DNA from 3 places in the Pseudoalteromonas sp. MT33b genome. Region 1 is predicted to be linked to each of the others. Evidence: predicted binding sites of a transcription regulator. Region 1 holds the regulator's gene; each other region holds the start of a gene.
The links. Region 1 encodes sigma-54, which starts transcription at its own class of promoters, with help from an activator protein. Its sites were predicted from a motif close to GTTGGCACGNNNNTNGNNT; they were not measured.

Region 2: flgB (flagellar basal body rod protein FlgB) is a predicted target of sigma-54. The motif match lies at 1,923-1,941, and genes of this name have one in related genera.
Region 3: H3302_RS11745 (CsbD family protein) is a predicted target of sigma-54. The motif match lies at 6,093-6,111, and genes of this name have one in related genera.

What each region holds. Positions count from the first base shown of each region.
Region 1 is NZ_CP059831.1:434,047-442,358, forward strand. It holds gene mgtE (magnesium transporter) at 1-627, opposite strand, end outside; gene H3302_RS02075 (HPr family phosphocarrier protein) at 843-1,115, opposite strand; gene rapZ (RNase adapter RapZ) at 1,125-1,973, opposite strand; gene ptsN (PTS IIA-like nitrogen regulatory protein PtsN) at 1,974-2,426, opposite strand; gene hpf (ribosome hibernation promoting factor) at 2,430-2,717, opposite strand; gene H3302_RS02095 (RNA polymerase factor sigma-54) at 2,744-4,240, opposite strand; gene lptB (LPS export ABC transporter ATP-binding protein) at 4,355-5,080, opposite strand; gene lptA (lipopolysaccharide transport periplasmic protein LptA) at 5,077-5,598, opposite strand; gene lptC (LPS export ABC transporter periplasmic protein LptC) at 5,588-6,142, opposite strand; gene kdsC (3-deoxy-manno-octulosonate-8-phosphatase KdsC) at 6,139-6,690, opposite strand; gene H3302_RS02120 (KpsF/GutQ family sugar-phosphate isomerase) at 6,693-7,664, opposite strand; gene H3302_RS02125 (calcium/sodium antiporter) at 7,668-8,312, opposite strand, start outside.
Region 2 is NZ_CP059831.1:928,020-936,331, reverse strand. It holds gene flgE (flagellar hook protein FlgE) at 1-297, opposite strand, end outside; gene H3302_RS04315 (flagellar hook assembly protein FlgD) at 348-1,031, opposite strand; gene flgC (flagellar basal body rod protein FlgC) at 1,045-1,476, opposite strand; gene flgB (flagellar basal body rod protein FlgB) at 1,479-1,889, opposite strand; gene H3302_RS04300 (protein-glutamate O-methyltransferase CheR) at 2,023-2,853, opposite strand; gene H3302_RS04295 (chemotaxis protein) at 2,875-3,807, opposite strand; gene flgA (flagellar basal body P-ring formation chaperone FlgA) at 3,950-4,654, shown strand; gene flgM (flagellar biosynthesis anti-sigma factor FlgM) at 4,734-5,054, shown strand; gene flgN (flagellar protein FlgN) at 5,047-5,478, shown strand; gene H3302_RS04275 (Ig-like domain-containing protein) at 5,755-8,312, opposite strand, start outside.
Region 3 is NZ_CP059831.1:2,587,385-2,595,696, reverse strand. It holds gene metA (homoserine O-succinyltransferase) at 1-814, shown strand, start outside; gene H3302_RS11760 (homocysteine S-methyltransferase family protein) at 804-1,871, shown strand; gene metH (methionine synthase) at 1,882-4,512, shown strand; gene H3302_RS11750 (GGDEF domain-containing protein) at 4,738-5,778, shown strand; gene H3302_RS11745 (CsbD family protein) at 5,857-6,054, opposite strand; gene hrpB (ATP-dependent helicase HrpB) at 6,292-8,312, shown strand, end outside.

The DNA.
Region 1 (8,312 bases):
TTCATCCATCAGGTCGCGAACCACTTTATCTGAGGGATTGGTCAACAACGTCGTTAAAGATAATGCCCCTAAAAAGCAATTATGTTTATCAACGACGTATAAATCATCGGTGCCTTCAGGTAAATCGCCGCGTAAACGCAGGTAGCGTAAAACAACATCTAGTGTGACGTCTGGGCGAATAGTTACCGTATCGCTGTTCATCAAGGCACCAGCTGAGCGCTCTTGATAAGACAGGGCTTGGGTGGCTCTTTCTCTATCTTGCGAGTCCATGGCGCCGACAACGTCTTGGTAGACTGTATCAGGTAGGCTACGAAGAACCTCACCTAAATCATCGTCGTCCATGTCTTCGGTTGCGGCAGCAATGTGCTCAGGTTCCATTTGGGCAATAATGCCTAAACGTACATCTTCTGAGAGCTCTTCTAATACGTCACCACGCACATCAGGGTCTACCAGCTGCCAAAGCATACGGCGAATTTTATGCGGGGATGATTCTAAAAGGAGTGCGGTATCACACGGTGCTGTTTTTGCTAACATGCCACGCACTTGAACAAATTGACCACTATTGAGTGACTTGGTCACCTGTTTTAGTTGTTGTAGCGGGTAATCTTGTTCAAAGGCTTCTGGCATTGGCGTCCTTACAACTGAAAAAATAGCTTAAAATCTGACTCAGCAAATACAGCATAGTTGCTAAATTTAGTATTTGCAGGGATATCGCCGCACTGAGATAAATTTACTAAGAAAAATGTATTTTAGAGAAGCGAGCGATATAAAAGTAGGATATTTAACAGGAATTTTAAATACCCAATGCAAGTTTAACGTAAACAGTCAAGGCTTAGCAAATGCTATTCTTGTTCATGAAAGCGTTGTGCAATTAATTCGCCTATTGCATTGAGTGCTGCGTCAGCATCGGGGCCTTCACACACCACACGGACTTCTTTGCCTTGGCTGCTCTCGAGTAACATTAAGGCTAATACACTATCGCCTTCGGCTTCTTTATCGTCTTGGTAAAGGGTTATTTTAGCATCGAATTGCAGTGCAAGTTGTGCTAAAACCGTGGCTGCTCGTGCATGTAAACCTAGCTTATTTTGGATTAAAAAAGTGTCTTCAGCATGCATCGTCGTTGCCTATTGGGTATCTTGCTCGCGGTGGCGTATTTTCACGTTTGCGTGACTTTTCGAAAAGCTCTCACCAATGGTTTGCGCTAAGTAAACTGAGCGATGTTGTCCACCTGTGCAGCCAATCGCAATGGTTAAATAACTGCGATTATTTCGCTCTAGGTGAGGGAGCCATGTTTGTACAAAGGTTTGAATTTGCCATGTAAACTTTTGCACTATGCTGTGACTAGCAAGGTAATCTTTTACTGGTTGGTCTAAGCCTGTCAGTGGTTTTAGATCCGGTTCCCAGTGTGGATTCGGTAAAAAGCGAGCATCAAATACGTAATCAGCTTCTTTTGGAATACCGTGCTTAAAGCCAAACGACATAAAAGTAATAATGAGCTTTTTGTCTTTTTTACCCAGTATTTTTTCGCGAATAGATTCGGCAAGCTGATGCACGCTGAGATCGGTCGTATCAATCATAAAATCGGCACGGGTGATCAAAACATCCAGTAATACTTTTTCTTGTTTAATCGCTAAATCAAGCGGCAGCGAGTCAATCGATAATGGGTGTAAGCGGCGTGTTTCAGAGAATCGTTTGATCAGTGTTTGATCATCACTATCTAAATAAAACAACGTAGGTTTTGCAAAGCCCGGTAAATACTCAAGAATATCGTTAAATTCTTGCTGTTCTTTCGGCAGGTTACGCACATCGATACTTACAGCAATTTTGTCGTAATTATCTGACACACTGCGTACTAACGAAGGAAGCAGGTTTACAGGAATATTATCAACGCAGTAATAGCCTAAGTCTTCAAGTACTCGTAAAGCGACTGATTTACCTGAACCAGAGCGACCGCTGATAATAATTAATTCCATTTATGCCTCTGATGCAATGACTTTAAACAGATCACTATCTGTTTTAGCACTGCGTAGCTGTTTACAAAATTCTTTGTCTTTAAGTCTATCAGCAATTGTTGATAAGGTCTTTAGATGAAGCTGACAGTCACCATCTGGTACGATGAGTGCGACAAAAATATCCACTGGACGATTATCAATTGCATCAAAATTTATAGGTGACTCACTCACAATTACAAATGCGTGTGGCTGATCTGCACCGCTCATACGACCATGTGGAATCGCAATACCTCGGCCAATACCCGTGCTGCCCAATTTTTCTCTGTTCAATAGGGCATTGAGTATATCTTGCTGAGATAAATGAGGGAGCTGCTCATGAGCCAGTTCGCTGATAAATTCGAGAATTCTTTTTTTGCTATTAAAAAGGACCGCAGCTTTGCTGCAGTCCTGGTTAGTAAGTGAACTAAGTTTCATAATTTAGTGTCGAGCTAATTTCTCTTTGTGTTTAATTACTTGACGATCAAGTTTATCGATTAACGAGTCGATGGCTGCATACATATCTTGGTGTTCAGTAGAGGCAAATAACTCGCCTCCGTTTACATGTAAAGTTGCTTCTGCTTTTTGGCTTAGTTTTTCTACATCTAGAATGACATGAACATTATTAATGTGGTCAAAATGCCTTTCTAGTTTCGCAAACTTGGTGTTTACATAGTCTCTTAATGAATCTGTGATTTCTACATGACGACCAGTTAAATTTAGTTGCATAAGCATTTTCCTTCTATGTAAAACGTCTAAATCAGACTCTTACGCTGATTCGACGGAGGTATTGCTAGAGACTCTCGATATTTTGCTATTGTCCGTCTAGCTACTTTAATTCCTTGCTCAGCCAATATATCTGCAATTTTGCTATCACTCAATGGTTTAGCTGTGTTTTCTGCGGCGATTAGCTTTTTGATTAAAGCGCGAATTGCCGTAGATGAACACTCACCCCCATTTTCAGTGCTTACATGGCTGGAGAAGAAATATTTCAACTCAAAAATTCCCCGCGGGGTATGCATGTATTTTTGTGTTGTTACTCGCGAAATTGTTGATTCATGCATTTCGACCATTTCTGCGACATCATTTAATACCATGGGTTTCATGGCCTCAGGACCATGTTCAAAGAAAGCCTGTTGTTGTTGAACAATACAGTTAGTCACTTTTAATAACGTGTCATTACGGCTTTCTAAGCTTTTAATAAACCATTTTGCTTCTTGTAAATGAGAGCGAATAAATTGGCTATCACTGCTTGATTTTACAGAACGTGACATCGCCGCATAGTGGCTATTCACTCTGATTTTCGGCATGCAGTCTGGGTTTAGTTCAACTACCCAACGGCCTTTTATTTTTTTTACGGATACATCGGGTATCACGTATTCAGACTCTTCTCTAACAATGGTATCCGCAGGCTTTGGATTTAAGCTGTGGATCAATGTCATGACTTCTTTCAGCTCACTTTCTTTAAGCTTAGTCTTTTTCATCAAAGTGCGATAGTCACGACTCGCTAATAATTCAATATGTTCTGATAACACCATTTTAGTTTCAGCTAAATAGGGGGTGTCAGCATCGAATTGGCGTAATTGAATACACAAACATTCTTGTAAACTACGGGCGCCAATACCGACAGGATCGAATAATTGGATTCTTTTTAAGACAGCTTCGACTTCATCAAGTTCGATTTCTTCTTCATCGTTATTTTGATTGAAGCTTTCAACAATGTCTTCGCAGCTTACGGTTAAAATACCCGAATCATCAATTGCCTCAACAATCGCAACGGCAATCGCTTCGTCTGTTGGGCTGAATGGAGTCAGTTGTAACTGCCACATTAGGTATTCGTGGAGAGTTTCGGTTGATGCGCCTTGGTAAATTGATTCATCTTCAGGCATTGGACCTGAGGAACTTGATGGGGCAGCACTCATGTACTCATCCCACGTAACATCCATTGCTAAGTCGTCACTTACGGTGTCTTTGTTGAGGGCATCACTGCTTTCTTGCTCGTACTCGCTTGCAGCTTCGTCAGCCGACGCGCTTAGTTGGGTATCGTCAGATTCGGCTTTCTGCTCGTTCTTGCCAATACTCTCTTCTGCATAATCTGCTTCTTCAACTTCAAGCAAAGGGTTAGAGTCTAACGCTTCTTGAATTTCTTGCTGGAGATCCAATGTACTGAGCTGCAACAAACGGATAGCCTGTTGCAGTTGTGGAGTCATTGTAAGTTGCTGGCCCATGCGCAGCTGTAATGATTGCCTCATGTATCCCTAACAATCCTTTTTAGTCTTATCAAACAATAGCACGATGCCGTTAACTATTTATTTGATTTATTGTCATTGTTATAAGTCTAGCAGATGCTCTAGTCGGTGGCGTATTTAAAGCCTGAATTGCTCGCCTAGATACACATCGCGTACAGTTTGGTCGGCTAACACATGTTCAGGTGTACCTGATGCAATTAGCTCCCCATGAGAAACAATGTAGGCTTTTTCACAAACATCAAGGGTTTCTCTCACATTGTGGTCAGTAATTAATACACCAATACCACGATTTTTTAAGTGCTCAATAATTTTCTTTATATCTAACACTGAAATAGGATCAACACCAGCAAAAGGCTCATCGAGCAAAATAAATTTAGGGTCAGCGGCCAGTGCGCGTGCTATTTCAACACGACGGCGTTCACCCCCTGACAATGCCATACCTTGGCTGTCACGAATGTGTTGAATGCTAAATTCATCAAGTAAGCTGTTAAGTGTTTCTTCGCGGCCTTGTTTATTGAGATCTTTACGGGTCTCTAAAATGGCCATTAAGTTTTGATAAACGGTCAGTTTTCTAAAAATCGATGATTCTTGTGGCAAATAGCCAATACCTAAGCGAGCGCGGCTGTGCATTGGCAATAAGGTGATATCGTTATCATCAATGCTTATTTTACCTTTGTCACTGGGCACTAATCCCACAATCATGTAAAAGGTGGTTGTTTTACCTGCGCCATTTGGCCCAAGTAAACCGACAATGCTGCCAGCTTCTACCTCAAGGCCTACATTTTTTACAACTTGGCGACCCTTATAGCTTTTAGCTAATAGCTCTGCTTTTAGTGTGCTCATGGCTGGCCTTCATCGTTCTTTTTGTTATCAACAGGCACTAAAATAGTGTGTACACGATCGGTCGAGTTTTCATCTTTCTCGGCACTTATCAGTTGCTGTTCCATATCGTATGTAATGCTCTTGGCACTGACTTTTTGGCCTGCTTGAGTCACTTGTGCATTGCCAACGAGTGTTAATAAGCGTTTAGCAACATCGTAACGAACTTCTTCAGCACTGGCGCTCATAATAGTGCCGTCAGCTTGTTTTTCTTCAAAGTAAGCGGGCTTTCCTGTGGCAATAATTAATTCAACCGTGCCTTCAACTTCACCTGCATGTGCTTCGAGTCGATCCGCTGTAATACGACGGTTACCATGTATGATCTCGACATTATCTTCGAAGATACCAATGCCATTTTTTAGCTGACCTTCTTGGCGATCAGAGCTAATGCTGATTGGTGTGCCAGCCTGCTCAGCAGCTGCGCCAGAAAACGCAATCAATAAGCTTGGGATCAGGAGTAATTTCTTAAGTTTATTGGTCATAGTATATGGTTCGTGTATGGTTAGTTAACTCAACAATTTCGGCTTTTAAATCGGCTTTTAAACCTTTACCGGTAATTTTTAAATTCGGTCCTGTCAGCGTGACAGGTTGCTTAGAAAACATGGTCATTTTGTCAATGTCGATGTTAATGTTCTCAGCTTTAATATCTTCGATCATGCCATTATGGGTAAGGTTTTTAGCAACTACATCCCCTTCGAATACAAGCTGATCGTTTTCATATAACGTGGCTTCTTTGGCTTTTACTTGCCAAACTTGCTGATCACCGTAAATGGTGAAAATGGGTTGCTCAAAAAAGGTGAACCCGAGCTGTTGATACAGCTCCATTTTAGCAGCGGCCACTTTATGACTGATTTTACCTTGATCATCATAGGCTGTTTGCTTTAATGCGATTGCGGTATAATCAGGTGTAGCGATAATCTCGTCTTCACTGAGCACTGTGTTTGTCGGTTGATTAAAGTACGGATACCATAACCAAACCATGCTACAAACAAAAACAACACTTAGTAAAATACGGGCTATATTCATGCGCTCGTTCCATCGCTAGTTAGCGGTTTGCCATTTTCTAGCATTAATAAATCAGTTAGTTCACGCACAGCTCCAAAGCCACCAGGTAACAGGGTGGTGTAATGAGCCAGTTTTTTGATTAATGGATGAGCATCATTAACAGCAACGGCAAATCCGACTTTTTCCATAACCGGTAAGTCTGGACCATCGTCACCAATATAGGCAATTTGCTCATCTGTTAAGCTAAGTTTATCTTTTAACTCTTGATAAGCAATGAGCTTATTTTCTTGGCCCTGATAAATATGTTGTACCGTAAGGCTAGTCATTCGCTGCTGAACTATTTGTGAATGGCGTCCCGTGATAACGGCCACCTGAAAACCACTATTGATAAGGGCTTTAATGCCGAATCCATCTTTTGTATTGAAAGCTTTAAGCTCTTCGCCTTGATTGCCTAAATAAATACGGCCATCTGAAAAAACACCATCAATATCACAAATAAGCAGTTTTATTTTTTGAGCACGTTGACTCACGTCTGTGCTTACTGGTTGGTAAAGCTCAGCAAATGTCATGCTTAAAGTACTCCTGCTTTTAAAAGGTCTTGCATGTTAAGCGCGCCAATGGGGGTGTTGCTTTTGTCGATTACAATCAAACCATTAATACGTTTACGTTCCATAATATTAAGCGCTTCTGCGGCCAGCATATCAGCGTGTGCAGTTGTGCATGAGCGAGTCATTACTTGGCTAATTGCGGTGCTGTGAATATCAACCCGTTGCTCTAAAATACGTCGTAAATCACCATCAGTAAAAAGTCCCGATAGTGTGTTGTCATCACCAACAATTGCAGTCATACCGAGGCCTTTTGCCGACATTTCAATTAATGCATCTTTGATACTTTGCGATTCATTAACAATGGGAGTGGCCTCACCTGCGTGCATAACATCACTAAGACAAAGCAATAAACGTTTTCCTAAGCTTCCGCCTGGGTGAGAAAGTGCAAAATCGTCTGCTGTAAAGCCTCTTGCCTCAAGCAGTGCTACAGCCATTGCATCGCCCATGACTAGCGTTGCCGTTGTGCTGGCTGTTGGCGCAAGGCCCAGTGGGCACGCTTCTTTGCTTACTTTAATACACACATGTACGTCAGAAAGCGTGGCCATTGTTGAGTCTGGGTTGCCTGTTAGCGAAATCATTTTTGCGCCAATGCGCTTAATGACAGGAATAATACTGACAACTTCGCTCGTTTCCCCTGAATTTGAAATGCACATAACCACGTCATCACGGGTAATCATACCAAGGTCACCGTGGCTTGCTTCACCTGGGTGAACAAAAAATGCAGGTGTTCCTGTGCTGGCGAGTGTGGCAGCAATTTTATTACCTACGTGGCCTGACTTGCCCATGCCAATAACGATAATTCGCCCAGTACATTGGAACATTAATTGACAGGCATTATTGAAATGCTGGTCAATGTATTGATCAATTTCTTTTAATGCTTGCGCTTCAATTTCGAGTACGCGCTTGCCTTGCGCGATAAAGCTATGTTGCGTCATTGATTATCCTATTTGGCTGAAAATATAGCCTTGATATGCAATAAATGCGACTAACAAAAAGCCACCTTCAATTCTATTGATACGACGTGCACCTTTTAAGTTCAATGACATGGCAATTAACACAATGGTGGCCGCTATCATAATAAGTGCATCGCGGTTAGCGGCTGATGGGTCGATAACCGATGGATTAATAATACCTGCCAGTGGCAGTACAGCCAGCAAATTAAAAATATTTGAGCCAACAATGTTGCCCAGTGCTAAATCGTCTTCATTTTTTAAGACACCTGCAATACAGGCAGCAAGCTCAGGTAAACTGGTACCAATAGCAATAATTGTTAAACCAATAACCAGATCAGAAAGACCAAAATATTTGGCAATATCAACCGCCGAACCCACTAGAAAGTGTGAGCTAATTGGTAGCAAAATCATGCCGACCACAAGCCATAATACTGCCGAACGCGTGCTGACATTATCGGGCACATCTTCACAGGCTTCACTAACAAAAGGGTCATCTTGATTTTTTGCTCGCAATGAAATGATCACTAATCCGGCAATAAATACGGCAAAAGCAAGTATTAAAGCAATCCCTTCGGCGAATGAAAAATAGTTGTCTGAAAATACATACCACGCGCCAATCGATACGATTAA
Region 2 (8,312 bases), 490 kb from region 1:
TTGTGATGCGATGTCATCACTCATCGCAAAATAACCTTCCCCTGTGATTGCTAAATCAAGTGAGTTATTTGTGAATGATAACGACCCTTGGTGAAACTGTTGTGCAACCGTTGCTGTTTTAACACCGTCGCCGTTTTTTGTTTTACCAGAACTAAATACTGACGATGCGTACACATCAGCAAACTCAGCACGCGACTCTTTAAAGCCCGTTGTGTTTACGTTGGCAATATTATTTGCCGTTACGTCTAAATCTTTTTGTGCGGCTGCTAAACCTGTTAATGCAATATTGAAGCTCATAACTCACCTCTAACCTATCTCTTAGCCTAAGCTAACCCAAACCTTTTTAATTATGCGATTTCAGCTATATCAGTTAGCCTAACCGCACCCTCTTTTGTATTTACGATAATGCCGCTGCTGCCATTAATATTGACACTTTCAATGTTCTTAAAGGTTGCCAGAGGCATGCTGCTGTAGTCTCCATTTACGAAGCCTTCAGCGCTAATATTGTATTCGCCTTCAGGAAGAACATTGCCCTCACCATCTTTACCATCCCACTCGAAACGGTGAGCACCGGCAGATTTCGATCCTAAATCAATAGTGCGAACTAATTGTCCCGTCGAATCAGTGATTCTTAACGTAAGAGATTCAACAGTTGTTTCTGCCACAACGGAACCTTTAGCTAAATTTTCGCCATCAAAGTCAATAGTCTCTGACTCAAGCAATGCTTGCTTACCCACTAACGTTGACGCTTGTAATGCCGAATTTGATGTCATGGATGCAGTGAGTGACTCAAATTTTGTGTTTAAATTTGAAATACCTTCTGCCATGGTAAAGTTCGTCATTTGCGCAATCATTTGATCGTTATCAGCAGGATTGCTCGGATCTTGAAACGACAACTGCTGCGTTAACAACGAAAAGAAATCTTCTTGAGACAGTGTATTACTGTCTTCTTTTGCTGTTGGCGTGTTTGTCTCATTCCAACGCAAGCTATCCATATAGGATGATGATGCAGAGCTGATGTCGTTACTCATAACTTATCCTCGATTACCGTTGTCCTAACAACAGTGTTTTACTTAACATTTGCTTAGCTGCATCAGCAACTTGCACATTTGTTTGGTAAGAGCGAGAGGCAGAAATCATATTAGCCATTTCTTCTACAACGTTGACATTTGGTTTATAGATATACCCATTTTCATCCGCGCTGGGGTGATTCGGGTTGTATTCTATTTGTAGCGGCTTATCGCTCTCTACAATGCCTAATACTTTAACGCCAACAGAAGAGCCCTGCGGATTACTTTGCGATGCTGACGCTTTTGTAAGTTCAGCAGCAAACACAGGATGGCGCGCTCGGTATGTCTGGTCTTGGCTTGAGCTAATTGTATTTGCATTCGAAATATTACTTGCTGTGGTATTTAAGCGAACATTTTGTGCGCTCATACCCGTGCCCGAAATATCAAAAACATTATATAAACTCATGATTAAGCTCCTTGACTACCGAGGGCTTTTTTAAGGCCTTTAATTTTACTACTCATAAATTGCAGGCTTGCCTGATACTCTAATGAGTTTTGTACATACAAGTTTCGTTCCACTTGTATATCAACAGAGTTACCATCACCTGTATCTGCTTGATTTGGCGTACGAAACATTTCTGAATTACCAACAAATCGACTGCCACCGGCAAGGTGTTTCTCATCCGTTCTTACCATGCTATTGCCGCCGTGCTGGTTGCTTTTTGCCGCTTTTAATGCGGATGCAAAATCGACATCTTTCGCTTTATAGCCCGGCGTATCAGCATTAGCGATATTTGTCGCTAATAACTCAGCGCGTTGTGAACGGATCAACATGGCATGAGGATGCACACCGAATGCTTTATCAAAACTGATAGCCATAACCATCTCCAAAAATTTGACTCTCCTTAGCTAATGCAAAAGGTAAGCCAAAAATTAAGCATGATTATTTTATAATTAAGGTGTTGATATATAATGAAATTAGCAACCTAAGAACTAGGTTGCTAAGGAAAGATTACTTTTTCTGGTAGATGATACCCGGATTACATCGCACCATATCAAAACTGTCACTAAGGCCAGCCATTGACTCTGAAGCGCCTAAAAACAGGTACCCTTTTGGATTAAGTGCTTGCGCAAATTGCGCGATAATTTTTGCTTTTACTTCGGGTGCAAAGTAGATCAATACATTACGGCAAAAAATAATATCAAATTTACCCATCAAGGCATACGAATCCAATAAGTTTAAATGCCTAAAACTGACCATTTTCTTTATTGGATCAACTACTTGAGCCATACCGTTACCACTGTCTTTAAAAAACTTTTGACGTCTTTCAACAGACAGGCCACGTGCCAAAGCCAGTGAGTCATATTCTGCGTTTTTGCACATATCAAGCATAGTATTAGAAATATCTGTGCCGATAATTTGTGCGCCCATTTTTAAAACGCCAGGTTGCTTAGATTGAAACTCAGCAACCGACATGGCAATAGAATACGGTTCTTGACCTGATGAACTTGCCGCTGACCAAATTTTAATTGGACGACGCAATTCTTTGAATTCAGGGAAAAGTTTAGTTTTAAGCAATTCAAATGGGTATTGATCACGAAACCACAAAGTTTCGTTTGTTGTCATTGCATCAACCACTGCGGCACGAAGCTGCCTCTCGTGAGGACTCAAGGTTTTACTTACCAACTGTGACAATGACTCAACATTAAAACGCGCCATCAATGGCGCCAAGCGACTTTTCACTAAATAAAGTTTGTTATCGCCTAGTACAATGCCACATTGTTGCTCTAAAAAAGAGCGGAACTGATCGTATTCGCTTTGTTGTAAGTGCTTATTTTCCAAAGTAATACCACCTATAAATAATTAATCACAATGAACCCACTTTTTAACGGCAGTCGCTAATTCGTCTGGGTTAAATTTTGCAATAAAATCATCGGCACCCACTTTTTCTATCATCGCTTGATTAAAAACACCACTGAGTGATGTATGCAAGATTACATGCAAAGGTGATAATTTTGGATCGGCCTTAATTTCTGCGGTTAAGGTGTAGCCATCCATTTCTGGCATTTCAACGTCTGAAATTAACAAGCCAACTCGCTCAGTAATATTATTTACACAATCAAGTTCTGCTATTTCACGTAAGCGTATTAAAGCTTCTTTACCATTTTTAGCGAGTTCAGTTTGTACACCGAGAGGTTCTAACGCACGTTTTACCTGATTACGCGCAACGGCCGAGTCATCAGCAATAAAAACGATTCGCTCCCCTAAATCTTTTTGGATTTCTCCCTCACCAATCACATCCGCACTTACTTCAGTGTTAACAGGGCAAATTTCGTTAAGGATCTTCTCGACGTCTAAGATTTCTACCAGTTCGTTTTCTATTTCAGTGACCGCGGTTAAATAAGAGTAACGCCCTGCACCTGAAGGTGGCGGCATAATTTTTTCCCAGTTCATATTAACGATGCGCTCTACGCCACCGACTAAGAACCCTTGCACTGAACGATTGTATTCCGCAATGATAATAAAACTATCTTTGATATTTTCAATGGCAGGACCGCCAACAGCCATTGATAAATCGATAACAGAAATGGTTTGACCACGAATGTGTGCAACACCACGAATATAAGCATTCGATTTTGGCATGTTTGTAAGCGGTGGACATTGTAGAACCTCTCTTACTTTAAACACGTTAATACCAAAGCGTTGTCGCCCTCTGAGTTTGAATAATAGTAATTCAAGGCGGTTTTGCCCAACCAACTGTGTACGCTGGTTTACTGAGTCTAAAATGCCTGCCATTTCAATCTCCTAAAGATAAACAACCAGAGCCGGAACAATAATTGCTTACTTTGTGTTAAAGCTACATAAGGTTACGAAGCGTCTGTTTTTTGACGCAAAATATTTATACCTTGTTTTCAACAATAAGCATAGTCGAAACAATATGAGTTTGTTAAAAAAAAGCCGAAGATACAGTGTTTTTTATTTTCTTTCTAGCTTGTTATTTGCCACGCATCTACAAGCTGAAGTGTATAATAACGAGCAACTTCAACAAATCGCTATTGATTTTGTCAGCGAGCAGATCCCCGATCTCGATACGGCACCGCAAGTAAGTGCATTACCACTTGATAGCCGTATTCCAGAAAGATTGTGTGAATCGCCATTAAATAAAACATTACCGACAGAACCTCCTTTTAATCGGCAGGTTACCGTACAACTTAAATGCGATGACATAAATAGTTGGACTCAATATGTGCATGTTCGCATTATTGAGCTGGAACCCGTTGTTGTCGTAACAACCAATTTAGCACGCGGTGAAGTAATTAGAGCAGAGCATTTGCGCTTAGAGATGAAACCTAAGCAGTTTGTAAGAACGCAATATGTTCAAGAAAAATCAATGCTTGTCGGCAGTCGTAGCAAGCGCAATATTCGCAGTGGTGTGCCTATTGTAATGAGCCATGTTTGCATGGTGTGTAAAGGCGACAATGTGACTATTTATGCTTCACTGCGTGGCTTGAGGATCAAAACAACAGGTATTGCGCTTGAAGATGGCACATTAGACGAATTAGTACGTGTAAAAAACAAAAAATCAGGTAAAGTATTAAATGCACGTGTGGATGGTGTTGAGTCTGTGCAAGTGAATATTTAATTTTTTATATTTATGCTAAAGTATCCGCTGTGCCCGCCGATATATAGGCATATGTTGGGTAATGTATAGGTCAAAAATTATGGTAAGCAATGTCAATAATGGTCAACAACAAACTTCTGTGTTGACGAATACCAAGCAAAAAAATCTTGATTTACAAAAAGATAACGCTAACGCGGCAGCGGCAAAATCGACAGCGCCAAAAGCAAGTGCAGATTCGGTAAGCTTAACGCCTCAGGCTAAACAACTTAAATCTTTACAAGATAAAGCTGAACAGTCGTCTGGCTTTGATAGCAATAAAGTGGCTGAGTTAAAAAAAGCAATCAGCGAAGGTAAATACCAAATTGATGCTGAAAAGTTAGCTAAAAATATCGCCGCATTTGAGTTTGATGTGTATGGCTGATCATAATCATTTAATCGCCAGCAAATTAACACAACAAGTCACTTGTTTAGAGTCTATTGCTGTGCTTTTGGATGATGAATTAACAGCCATTGCTGCAAAACGTGGTGAGGGGCTAAAAAGTATTGCCCAACAAAAAGTCTCTCTACTACAGCAAATTCAGTTAATAGATAAAGAAGTGCAAACGCTGGTTAGCAAAAATGACTCGCCAGATGATGAAGTAAACGAACTCATTTCTAAAGTAAACTCTCTTCTTGCAGCCTGTAAAAAGAAAAATGATGTGAATGCACATGCAGCTCATCAAGCCCAGCTTAGTGTTAAGCAACTAAAAGATATCTTGATTGGCGCACCTTCATCGATGACCTACGATCAAGGTGGCAGTGTGATTCAAGGCGATAAAAAAATAGTGCATAACCTTAAAGCATAATGCCCGTTACTCGTTTCTAGCTACTCGTTTCTCGTTTCTCGTTACCCGTTGCTCGTTACCCGTTGCTCGTTACCCGTTGCTCGTTACCCGTTGCTCGTTACCCGTTGCTCGTTACCCGTTGCTCGTTACCCGTTGCTCGTTACCCGTTACCCGTTGCCCGTTACCCGTTACTCGTTTCTCGTTTCTCGTTTCTCGTTTCTCGTTTTACAAACTACCCAATTCAAAAAGAAAGCGCGATAATTATCGCGCTTTTCTTATTTAAGCTTAACTATTTATCTAAATATCAATTGAGTTATTGCCTCCCTCAATGAGTTTTTTGATTAGCTCATCTGACTCACTTTGGATATTACTGGCAGGCTCTGACGTGACTTCTGAATTGCCTGTAAATGCTAAGCTCTGACTTTCACTGTTGCTATCAAGGGCAAGTAAATTACTTTGCTCACTATCACTTAAGACATCTTCGATAGTCACGTCAAGCGCAGCAATGCCACCACTTGAGGTTGGCTCTGGGCTTGCATCTAATAGAACAAGGCTGAGATCAATACTTTCTGCAGTTTGCTCGTCAGCCTCAATGCTGTCAGCTCCTAAGGCCATTTCTTCAGGCCCCGCACCACCAGTGCTTGCGGGCTCTCCATTAATTTCAATATCATTGCCGTTAATATCAACAACGCGCACATTACCAATTGAATCTGTAATGCTAAAGCGTGCATCTGCTAGGCCTAAACCCAATATATCAAGCAGGTTAATATCAACGATACCTATTGACCACTGTCCATTTTGTACAACCGAGCCGCCTTCACTTAATAAGGTGATCCCTAAAGCAAGGGCGTTATCTAATTGCACGATAGCCCCATCTTCTGCATCCGTTGTGCCGTCAAAGCCAGTAATGACAAGCCCTAAGTTTAGTAAAGAGTTAACATCTATATTTTCAAGTGTCGGCGGAATCGTATCAATTTCTAATCCTGAAATTGCACCTGTTGTTACGCCACTACTAACAATCGTTGCGGTTACCGTGTAAGTGCCATCCACTAACGCACTGTCTGGTGTTACACTCCAAGTGCCATCACTTAATGAGGTAACCGTTTTCGTTTGTTGCGTAGTGCCATTATCAAACACCACTTCTATTTCACTGTTTGGTGCAATTGATTTACCCGTAATGAGCGGGGTGTCATCGTTGGTTAGCTGTAACCCATCATCAATGGTTATAGTCAATCCAGCATCAATAATACCTGAGGCTGTTTGCTCTGTAGTGCGGTCTTCAGCATCTGTGACACTTGCCGTTACGGTGTAAGTGCCATCAACAAGTTCAGATAATACTTCCACTGACCAAGTGCCATTACTGTTCACTAAGGTCGTTAGCGTTTGTGAAGCACCATCGGCACCTTGCACAATCAGTGTCACAGTTTGCCCTGTTCCCACAGTACTTGTGCCGCTTATCACTGGCGTTGTGTCTGCTGAGATAGCGGGTACATCTAATGTCAATTCAGGGGCAGAATTGTCAAAAGTGTCTGTACTAATAGTCGTGGTATTACCGGCGGCATCTGTCGCTGTTGCCTCTACATAAGCTAAGTTCAATAATGACACCGACAAGTTCAATACTTGCCAATCACCATTGGCATCAACGGTTGCTGTATATGGCACACCAGCCACTCCACCGACGAGGTAGTTTGTTATCGTAATAACACTGCCTTCAGGTAAGTCAGATGTACCAGATAAAGAGACCAACAGACCTAATAGGAACGATGGCACAATGGTGAGCTCTGGGGCTACGGTATCAACTTCGCCACCTGTTTTACTGTCTGTTCCGGTATTACCCGCAGTATCCGTGATACTTGCAGTAACAGAATAAACTCCATCGGCCAACACTTGATCTGCTGCTGCTTGCCAGTCACCGTTCGCATCGGTGGTCGTTGTAACACTGTGCTGTGCTCCACCGGCTGCGATAAAGGTGACTGTAATAGTGCTATTGGCCGCATCAGACGTACCACTAATAAGAGGGGTTGAGTCGTTCGTTAAAGTTAAACTACTTTGATCAATGCTAACGACAGGTGCTGTGGTATCAACCGCAGATGTCGTTGAAGCGCTGCCATTGTTTCCTGCGGTATCTGTCACGACTGCGGTTACTGTATACGCTCCCTCAGCGAGTGCTTGAGTCGCTTCAACTTGCCAATTTAAACTTGCATCTAGTGTCGTTTCGACACTGTGACTTACGCCGGCAGAGTCTACAAACGTAACGACTACTCGATTGCCTGCCACTGCGCCAGTTGCACTGCCCATTATCACTGGCGTTAAATCGGTTGAAACAGCCACAGTGTCAATGACCACATTCGCAGGTGTAATATCAATCACACCCGATGCAGAGGCTGAGCTGGTGTTACCAGCAGTGTCAGAAACGCTTGCTGAAATCGTGTAGGCACCTTCAGCTAATGCTGTACCTAATGCAACAGACCAAGCACCTGATGTGCCAACAACCGCAGATGCTGTCACAATATCGCCCGCACTGTCGGTGACACTTATCGTCACCACGCTACCCTGTGGTGCATCACTTGTACCACTGATTGTTGGTGTGGTGTCATTCGTGATTGCTGGAGAGTCAACTGTTAACGCTGGCGGAGTGAGATCGATGCCACCTTGACGACTTGCCGTACCAGTGAGTCCATCTTCAGATACACTTGCTGTAACAGTATAGTTTCCTTCGCTGAGTGGCGTTGTTAAGTCTACAGTCCATGTACCGCTGCTAATAGTGGCGATAGCTGTTTGGCTATTACCAAGTGCATCGACAACAGTAATGGTCACTTGAATACCGTCAGCTGCATCACTTGTTCCCGAAATGG
Region 3 (8,312 bases), 1.4 Mb from region 1:
GAATAAAGTGGAAACCGAAGTGCAGTTTATTCGGTTGTTGGCTAATTCACCGTTGCAAGTGAATGTTGAGCTGCTGCGTTTAGACACCCACCGAAGTAGCAGTACCTCAGAGCAACACCTCGATACGTTTTATCGTTACTTTTCTGAAGTAAAAGACAATAACTACGATGCCATGATCATCACAGGCGCGCCGCTTGCACATTTAGAGTATGACGACGTTGCTTACTGGGATGAGCTAAAAGTGATTTTAGACTGGGCTGAGCACCACGTTACGTCAACATTATTTTCATGTTGGGCGGCTCACGCAGGGCTTTATCATCACTATGGTTTAAAACGAGAGTTAATGCCTAATAAGCTCAGTGGCGTGTTTACGCACAAAAGTTATTTTGAGCATGCCGCGTTAACGCGCGGTTTTGATGATACCTTTTTAGTTCCGCACTCGCGCTATGGCCACATTGATATTGAAAAAATTAACAGCTGTGATGATTTAGTAGTATTAGCAGGGTCTGAGCGTGTTGGGGCGTATTTAATTAAGAATAAATCAGGCAGCCAAGTATATATAACGGGCCATCCTGAGTATGATGCGCATACATTAAAAGGGGAATATTTACGCGACTGCGAAAAGTCAGACGATGCGCCAAAACCAGAAAACTATTTCCCTGACGATAACCCAGATAACGAACCGTCGAAAACATGGCAAAGTCACGCCTTTTTATTGTTTTCGAATTGGTTAAACTACTACGTGTACCAAACAACACCGTATGATATTAACCTAGTTAGCCAAGACGTAAGGACTAACAACTATGCCGAGTAATGCAGTGAATAAACGCGAACAATTAACCGAGGCGCTCAAGCAGCGAATTTTGATCCTCGATGGCGCGATGGGCACCATGATCCAAGAACATAAATTAGAAGAACAAGACTATCGCGGTGAGCGTTTTAAAGACTGGCATGTCCTTATTAAAGGCAATAATGATTTATTAAGCCTTACTCAGCCAAAGATTATTGCTGATATTCACCGCGCATACCTTAATGCAGGTGCCGACATTATCGAAACCAATACGTTTAATGCCACCACTATTTCGATGGAAGATTATGACATGGCAAACTTAAGCCGTGAAATAAACCTTGAGTCGGCCAAGCTTGCGCGTGCAGCGTGTGACGAATTTACAGCAAAAACACCTGCAAAACCGCGCTATGTTGCAGGGGTCTTAGGGCCAACTTCAAAAACCTGTTCTATTTCACCTGATGTCAATGACCCTGGGTATCGTAATATCAACTTTGATAAATTGGTAAATGCGTATGTTGAATCGACCCTTGCCTTAATGGAGGGGGGGGTAGACATCATTTTAATCGAAACTATCTTTGATACGCTCAACGCAAAAGCCGCTTCGTTTGCTGTAGAAGAAGCGTTTGAACAAGCAGGACGAACTTTGCCAGTCATGATTTCTGGCACCATTACCGACGCCTCAGGACGAACGTTGTCGGGGCAAACAACCGAAGCTTTTTACAATTCAATCCGTCACATTAAACCACTTTCAATTGGTTTAAACTGTGCGCTTGGGCCAGATTTGTTACGTCAATACGTAGAAGAGTTATCGCGTGTATGCGAAACCTTTACCTCGGCTCATCCTAATGCGGGCTTACCTAATGAGTTTGGCGAGTACGACTTGGAAGCGCCTGAAATGGCGAAAGAAATTATTGATTGGGGACAATCGGGATTCATTAATATCGTGGGCGGTTGTTGTGGTACAACCCCTGCACACATTAAAGCCTTTGCCAAAGGCCTTGCAGGAGTTAAGCCTCGTCCATTGCCTGAGCTTGAAGTGCGTATGCGCTTATCGGGCCTTGAAGCGTGTAACTTAAACTAAGGTAGCCGAAATGACACAACAAATAGCAGTATTTACTAACGTCGGCGAACGTACCAATGTGACCGGTTCAGCCATGTTCAAGCGATTGATCATGGAAGAAGATTACGAAACCGCTCTTAATGTTGCCCGTGAACAAGTCGAAAATGGTGCACAGATCATTGATATCAACATGGATGAAGCCATGTTGGATTCAAAAGCCGCGATGGTGAAGTTTCTGAACTTGATTGCCTCTGAGCCAGATATTTCTAAAGTACCGATCATGATCGACTCATCAAAATGGGAAGTTATTGAAGCCGGCTTAAAATGTATTCAAGGCAAGGCGATTGTAAACTCAATTTCACTGAAAGAAGGTGAAGAGCCTTTTATTCGTCAGGCAAAGTTAATTAAACGTTTTGGTGCTGCTGCAGTCGTCATGGCGTTTGACACCGACGGACAAGCAGAAACCGCAGATCGTAAATTTGAAATTTGTGAGCGGAGTTACCGTATTCTAGTGGACGAGATTGGTTTTCCACCAGAAGACATTATCTTCGACCCGAATATATTTGCAGTAGCAACCGGGATTGAAGAGCACGACAACTATGCTGTTGAATTTATTGAAGGCACGCGCCGAATAAAGCAAAACCTACCGTACTGTAAAGTGTCGGGCGGGGTGTCAAACGTGTCGTTCTCGTTCCGTGGTAACAACCCCGTACGTGAAGCGATCCACTCAGTATTTTTATACCATGCCATTAAAGCGGGCATGGATATGGGGATTGTGAATGCAGGCCAGTTGGCTGTGTATGACGATATTCCGGCTGAGCTTAGAAAAGCCGTTGAAGACGTTATACTGAATACCGACCCCGGTGCGGGTGAGCGCCTTGTAGAGCTGGCTCCAAAATACTCAGGGATGGCGCAAGCTGAGCGAGTTGAAGATTTAGAGTGGCGTACATGGTCCGTTGAAAAGCGCCTAGAACATGCGCTTGTAAAAGGCATTACTGAGTATATCGACGAAGACACTGAAGAGTGCCGAGCTGCAGCTGATAAGCCTATTCATGTGATTGAAGGCCCGCTGATGGATGGCATGAATGTGGTGGGTGATTTATTTGGTGCAGGTAAAATGTTCTTACCGCAGGTGGTTAAATCGGCGCGCGTAATGAAACGCGCAGTGGCTTACCTAGACCCCTATATCGAAGCAGAAAAAGAAGAAGGTGCCACGAACGGTAAAGTGGTTATGGCGACCGTTAAAGGCGATGTACATGATATTGGTAAAAACATTGTTGGCGTAGTACTGCAATGTAATAACTACGACGTGATCGATTTAGGTGTGATGGTGCCTGCGGAAAAAATTCTACAAACCGCGATTGACGAAAAAGCCGATATTATCGGTTTATCAGGCCTTATTACGCCCTCATTAGATGAAATGGTGCATGTTGCTAAAGAAATGACTCGTCGTGGTTTCGACTTACCCTTATTAATTGGGGGTGCTACTACCTCGAAAGCCCATACCGCAGTGAAAATTGAGCCACAGTACGATAAAGGTGTGGTGTATGTAAATAATGCCAGTCGTGCTGTTGGTGTGGTCTCTAACCTATTGTCTAAAGAGTTAAAACCTGCGTTTTTAGAAAAAACCAAAGCGGAGTACGAAAAAGTACGTGAACAGCAATCGCGTAAAAAACCACGCTCGAAGCCTGTCACCATTCAACGTGCTCGCGATAATGCCGCACAACTTGACTGGGATAACTACACCCCACCCGTGCCTAAAAAGCTCGGAGTGACAGAGTTTAAAAATGTGTCGATTGCCACGTTAAGACAGTACATCGATTGGACACCGTATTTCATGACATGGTCAATCGCAGGGAAGTATCCGCGTATTCTTAACGATGAAATTGTGGGTGAGCAAGCGCAAAGCTTATTTGCTGATGCCAATGCGATGCTCGACGATTTAGAACAGTCAGGTGCGCTACAACCACTGGGCGTGATTGGTTTATTCCCGGCAAACCGAGTGGGTGATGACATTGAAATTTACACCGATGAAACGCGTACAGACGTGTTAACAACCTCGTGCCATCTGCGCCAGCAAACAGAAAAAACCGATTTTGCGAATTATTGTTTAGCGGATTACATCGCACCTAAAGGAGTCCCCGACTACTTTGGTGCCTTTGCCGTAACCGGAGGGCTTGAAGAAGACGACCTTGCTGATGCCTTCGATGCGAAACAAGATGACTATAACAAAATTATGGTTAAAGCCGTTGCAGACCGTTTAGCTGAGGCTTTTGCGGAGTATTTGCATGAGCAGGTGCGTAAAGAGTATTGGGGCTATGCAAGCGATGAAAACTTATCGAATGATGAGCTTATTCGCGAAAATTACCAAGGTATTCGTCCTGCGCCGGGTTACCCTGCGTGCCCTGAGCACACAGAGAAAAAGAAAATCTGGCAGCTACTCGATACTGAAAATCGCATAGGTATGAAGTTGACGAGCTCTTACGCAATGTGGCCGGGAGCGGCGGTGTCTGGTTGGTACTTTTCTCACCCGGATTCTAAATACTATGCTGTGGCGCAGATTCAAAAAGATCAGGTTGAAGACTACGCTAAGCGCACCAACATGACGCTTGAAGAAGCAGAGCGTTGGTTATCGCCTAATTTAGGTTATGAGCCAGAGTAAAAAATAATAATGTGCTATTCAAAAGCACCGTAAGTACTTAACTTACGGTGCTTTTTTGTTTTTATTTAAGGAAAATTGCATTTATATCTCCGTTAAAACGCGCTTTAAAATCATACTTTCTTCCTTTTAAGCAGCATTTAGCATGTGAAATGAGGCCAATATCCTTCAAATTTAAATATTTGTGTTAAAGTTATTAGTGTAAAGCAAGGTAATTAGGGTAAAGGTGTGATTGATTCAAGCAGCGCAAGTGACAAAGATAAAGCGCTATTTTTACGCGTATTTGCATTTATTGGTGCCATTACTTCTTTTGTAATGTCGGTTACAAGCTACCAAGATGGCTACATAACACTCAGTTTTTTACTGGTTATTGGCGGCTTTGTTTTTGTATCGCCCTTTGTCCTTAAAAATCGCGACCGAACTATTGCTGTGTTAATGCTTTATGCCTTGTACTCGATGATGTGCTTTTTGATTGTGTCGGGTGGTAATAATGGAACTGGGCCTTTGTGGTTATTTATTGTATCGCCTGTTACCTTTTTTATACGAGGTTTAAAACGCGGCGCATTTGACTTAATCATACTGGCTATTGTGATTTCAGTGCTGTTTTACTTCACCGATAAGCTTGGGTATTACAGCTATCCGAATCATTATTTTACGACCCGTGTCATGCTGTGTTTTTCGATTCTTTGTATTCTTGGTGGTTTCTACGAGTATTACCGTAATAAGTACAGTCGAGAGCTTATTGAGCAACTAAAAATAAATCAAAAATTAGCCCGTATTGATGCCATGACCGATTTGTTTAATCGCCGTTATGCTACTGAATGCTTGCAAGATGCGCGTTTTAACGAAGGGGCTGTCTTTTTGTTGATTGATGTAGATAACTTTAAACAAGTGAATGACACCTATGGTCATCAAATTGGTGATGATGTGCTCACTTTCATTGCTTCAATCCTCAAAAGTGTGAGTGGCGAAGAAGACATTGTTGCTCGCTGGGGCGGAGAAGAGTTCCTTATTGTGACCCCGCAAGGACATGAGCGTAGAGCAAGACAATTAGCTGAAAACATTCACCAGCAATTGGCGCAACATGCATTCCAACAAGGGGTTCATAATTTTAAAGTGACGCTGAGCATAGGGCTTCATCAGCGGGCTTCTAACGAGAGCATTGATCACTGTTTAAGTGTGGCAGATAAGTGTTTATACCTTGCTAAATCACACGGTAAAAACCAAACCGTTGCTGAGCTAGATAGTGAAACACATTCACCTGCTTAGGTAATAAAAAACCGCCAAAATGAAGTGACCCCCAATAGTTGGACATTCCAATTACTGGGGGTCTTTTTATGTGCAAAATTAGTGACTATTTTCAAAGTCACTGACTTCGCTCTCAGCTTCTTCTTTCGATTTGCCGTATTTTTGTTGGATTTTACCAACAAGCTCTTTACGGCTACCTTCAATTTTATCTAAATCGCCATCGGTAAGTTCACCCCATTTACGTTGTGCTTTACCTTTTAACTCTTTCCAATTGCCTTCTAAACGATCGCTGTTCATCATAATCTCCTTACTTTGTTAAACATTCACTTTAATAAAAGCAATCGTTATGCCATTCATGGTTTATATATAACCAACTGAATTACATCGTTTTTATTATTATGATTAGACATAGAGTGTTACATGCCTGCAATTTGTACTGGGTTTTAAGGAAAACCTTGTAATTCTTTCATTCAATGAGAGGCTGTTCATCGTTTTTTGATACAATGGGCAAAAAGAAAGTAAGAGATGCCAGACGTGCTGCCAGTTGAAGATATTTATCAATCCCTGCTAACAACAATAAAAAATAACCCTATGGCCTTATTACAAGCACCACCGGGCGCAGGTAAATCAACATGGCTGCCACTCACATTAATGCGTGAAGGGCACTTTAAACACATTGTCATGTTAGAGCCAAGACGTCTGGCTGCACGTAATATTGCCCAGTATTTGGCGAGCCAACAAAACGAAAAAGTCGGTGAAAGTGTCGGTTTGCGTATTCGAGGGGAGTCAAAAGTGAGCCCCGCCACTCGGCTTGAGATTGTCACCGAAGGTATGCTGACCCGTATGCTGCAAAACGATCCTGAGCTAAGTGGCGTTGATTTACTTATTTTTGATGAGTTTCATGAGCGTTCAATTGCTGCAGATACCGCGCTTGCCTTTGCCCTTGAAACGCAAGCGGCATTGAGAGACGACTTAACAATATTACTGATGTCGGCCACCTTAGACGGTGAGCGGTACAGTGAGTTTTTTGACTGCCCAATAATATCCTCTGAAGGGCGAAGTTACCCGATTGATGAAGTGTATATTCCACTCAAAGACGAAAGCCGATGGCTCGATGGTATACCCGCAATTATTAAACAAGCGCTCAATGAGCAAGCTGGCAGCGCATTAGTTTTTTTACCCGGACAGCGCGAAATATTACGGGTGCAGCAAGCACTAAGCGACCTTGCAGATCAGTGCGAGGTGTTTACTTTATTTGGTGAACAAAACAAAGCAGAACAACAAGCTGCAATCGCCCCTGCAACGAAAGGGAAGCGTAAAGTTGTGTTGACCACCAATGTAGCTGAAACCAGTTTAACCATCGAAGGTATACGTATTGTAATTGACAGTGGTAAGCGCCGTGCAGCCAGCTTTAATTTAAAAACCGGTGTTACAGAGCTTATAACGCAAAATATTTCGCGCTCATCGGCGGTGCAGCGAGCCGGTCGCGCAGGGCGTATTGAACCGGGCGTGGTGTATCGCTTAGGGAGTAAGCAAACCTTTGAGCGTCGCAATAATCACGACGCACCTGAAATTCTCACCAGTGATATTAGCCAGTTATTACTTGAGGCAAAGCAATGGGGCGCTTCACTTGAAGAGCTAAGCCTGCTTGATGTACCAAGCACGCAACAAATTAAGCAAGCAACAGCGCTGTTGAAAATGCTGGAAGCCATAGATGAAAATGACAAGCTGACACCGCTTGGCAGTCAAATGCTCAGCTTTGGTGCCGATATTCGGTTGTCACATATGCTGATTAAAGCACAAAAATTACAAGTAACGATGCCAGGCATATATGAGCTAGCGGCGTATTTAATCGCCTTACTCGAAAGCCGCATAACGATGCCTGCCGATCTTAATTTGGCGCTGCATAGCCAGCATACAAAGCCGCATCCCGTGTTTAAACAGCAATTAAACTATTGGTTATCACGTTTGCAATTAAAAGCAGCCTTTGAGCTTAAAACGCAATACCTTGCCTTGCTGGTGGCGTTTGCATTTCCTGATCGATTGGCGAAAAAACGCGGTAATGGTTACTTACTTGCCAATGGCGCAGGTGCTGATTTAAGTGAAGAGTTTTGGCATAACGATGACTACATTGCCATTGCCAGCATGGGCGGCCATAAAGGGAGTCGCGTATTTGCTGGCGTGGCGTTTGTGCCCAGTGAACTTGAAGATGAACTCGGCCATTTATTCACATCGCAGACGCGATGTGAATACGACGAAAAAACAGGACGTTTCATCCATCAAGATGAAGTAAAACTAGGGGCTATCACAGTATCAAGTCAGCCAAGTAAACAGCCGCTTGATAAAGCTCAGCGCACTCAAGCGTGGTTAAACTTATTTAGCAAGCATGGTTTTCAGTTATTTAATGAGCAAACTGACAATGAACAGTTACTCACTCGTATGAGTTTGGCAAGCACGCTGTTGCCAGAGTCATTCCCGACCATTAATCGAGATGAACTACGTGCACATAGCCAATGGCTAGCGCCTTACCTGAGTGATATTAAAAATCTTGAGCA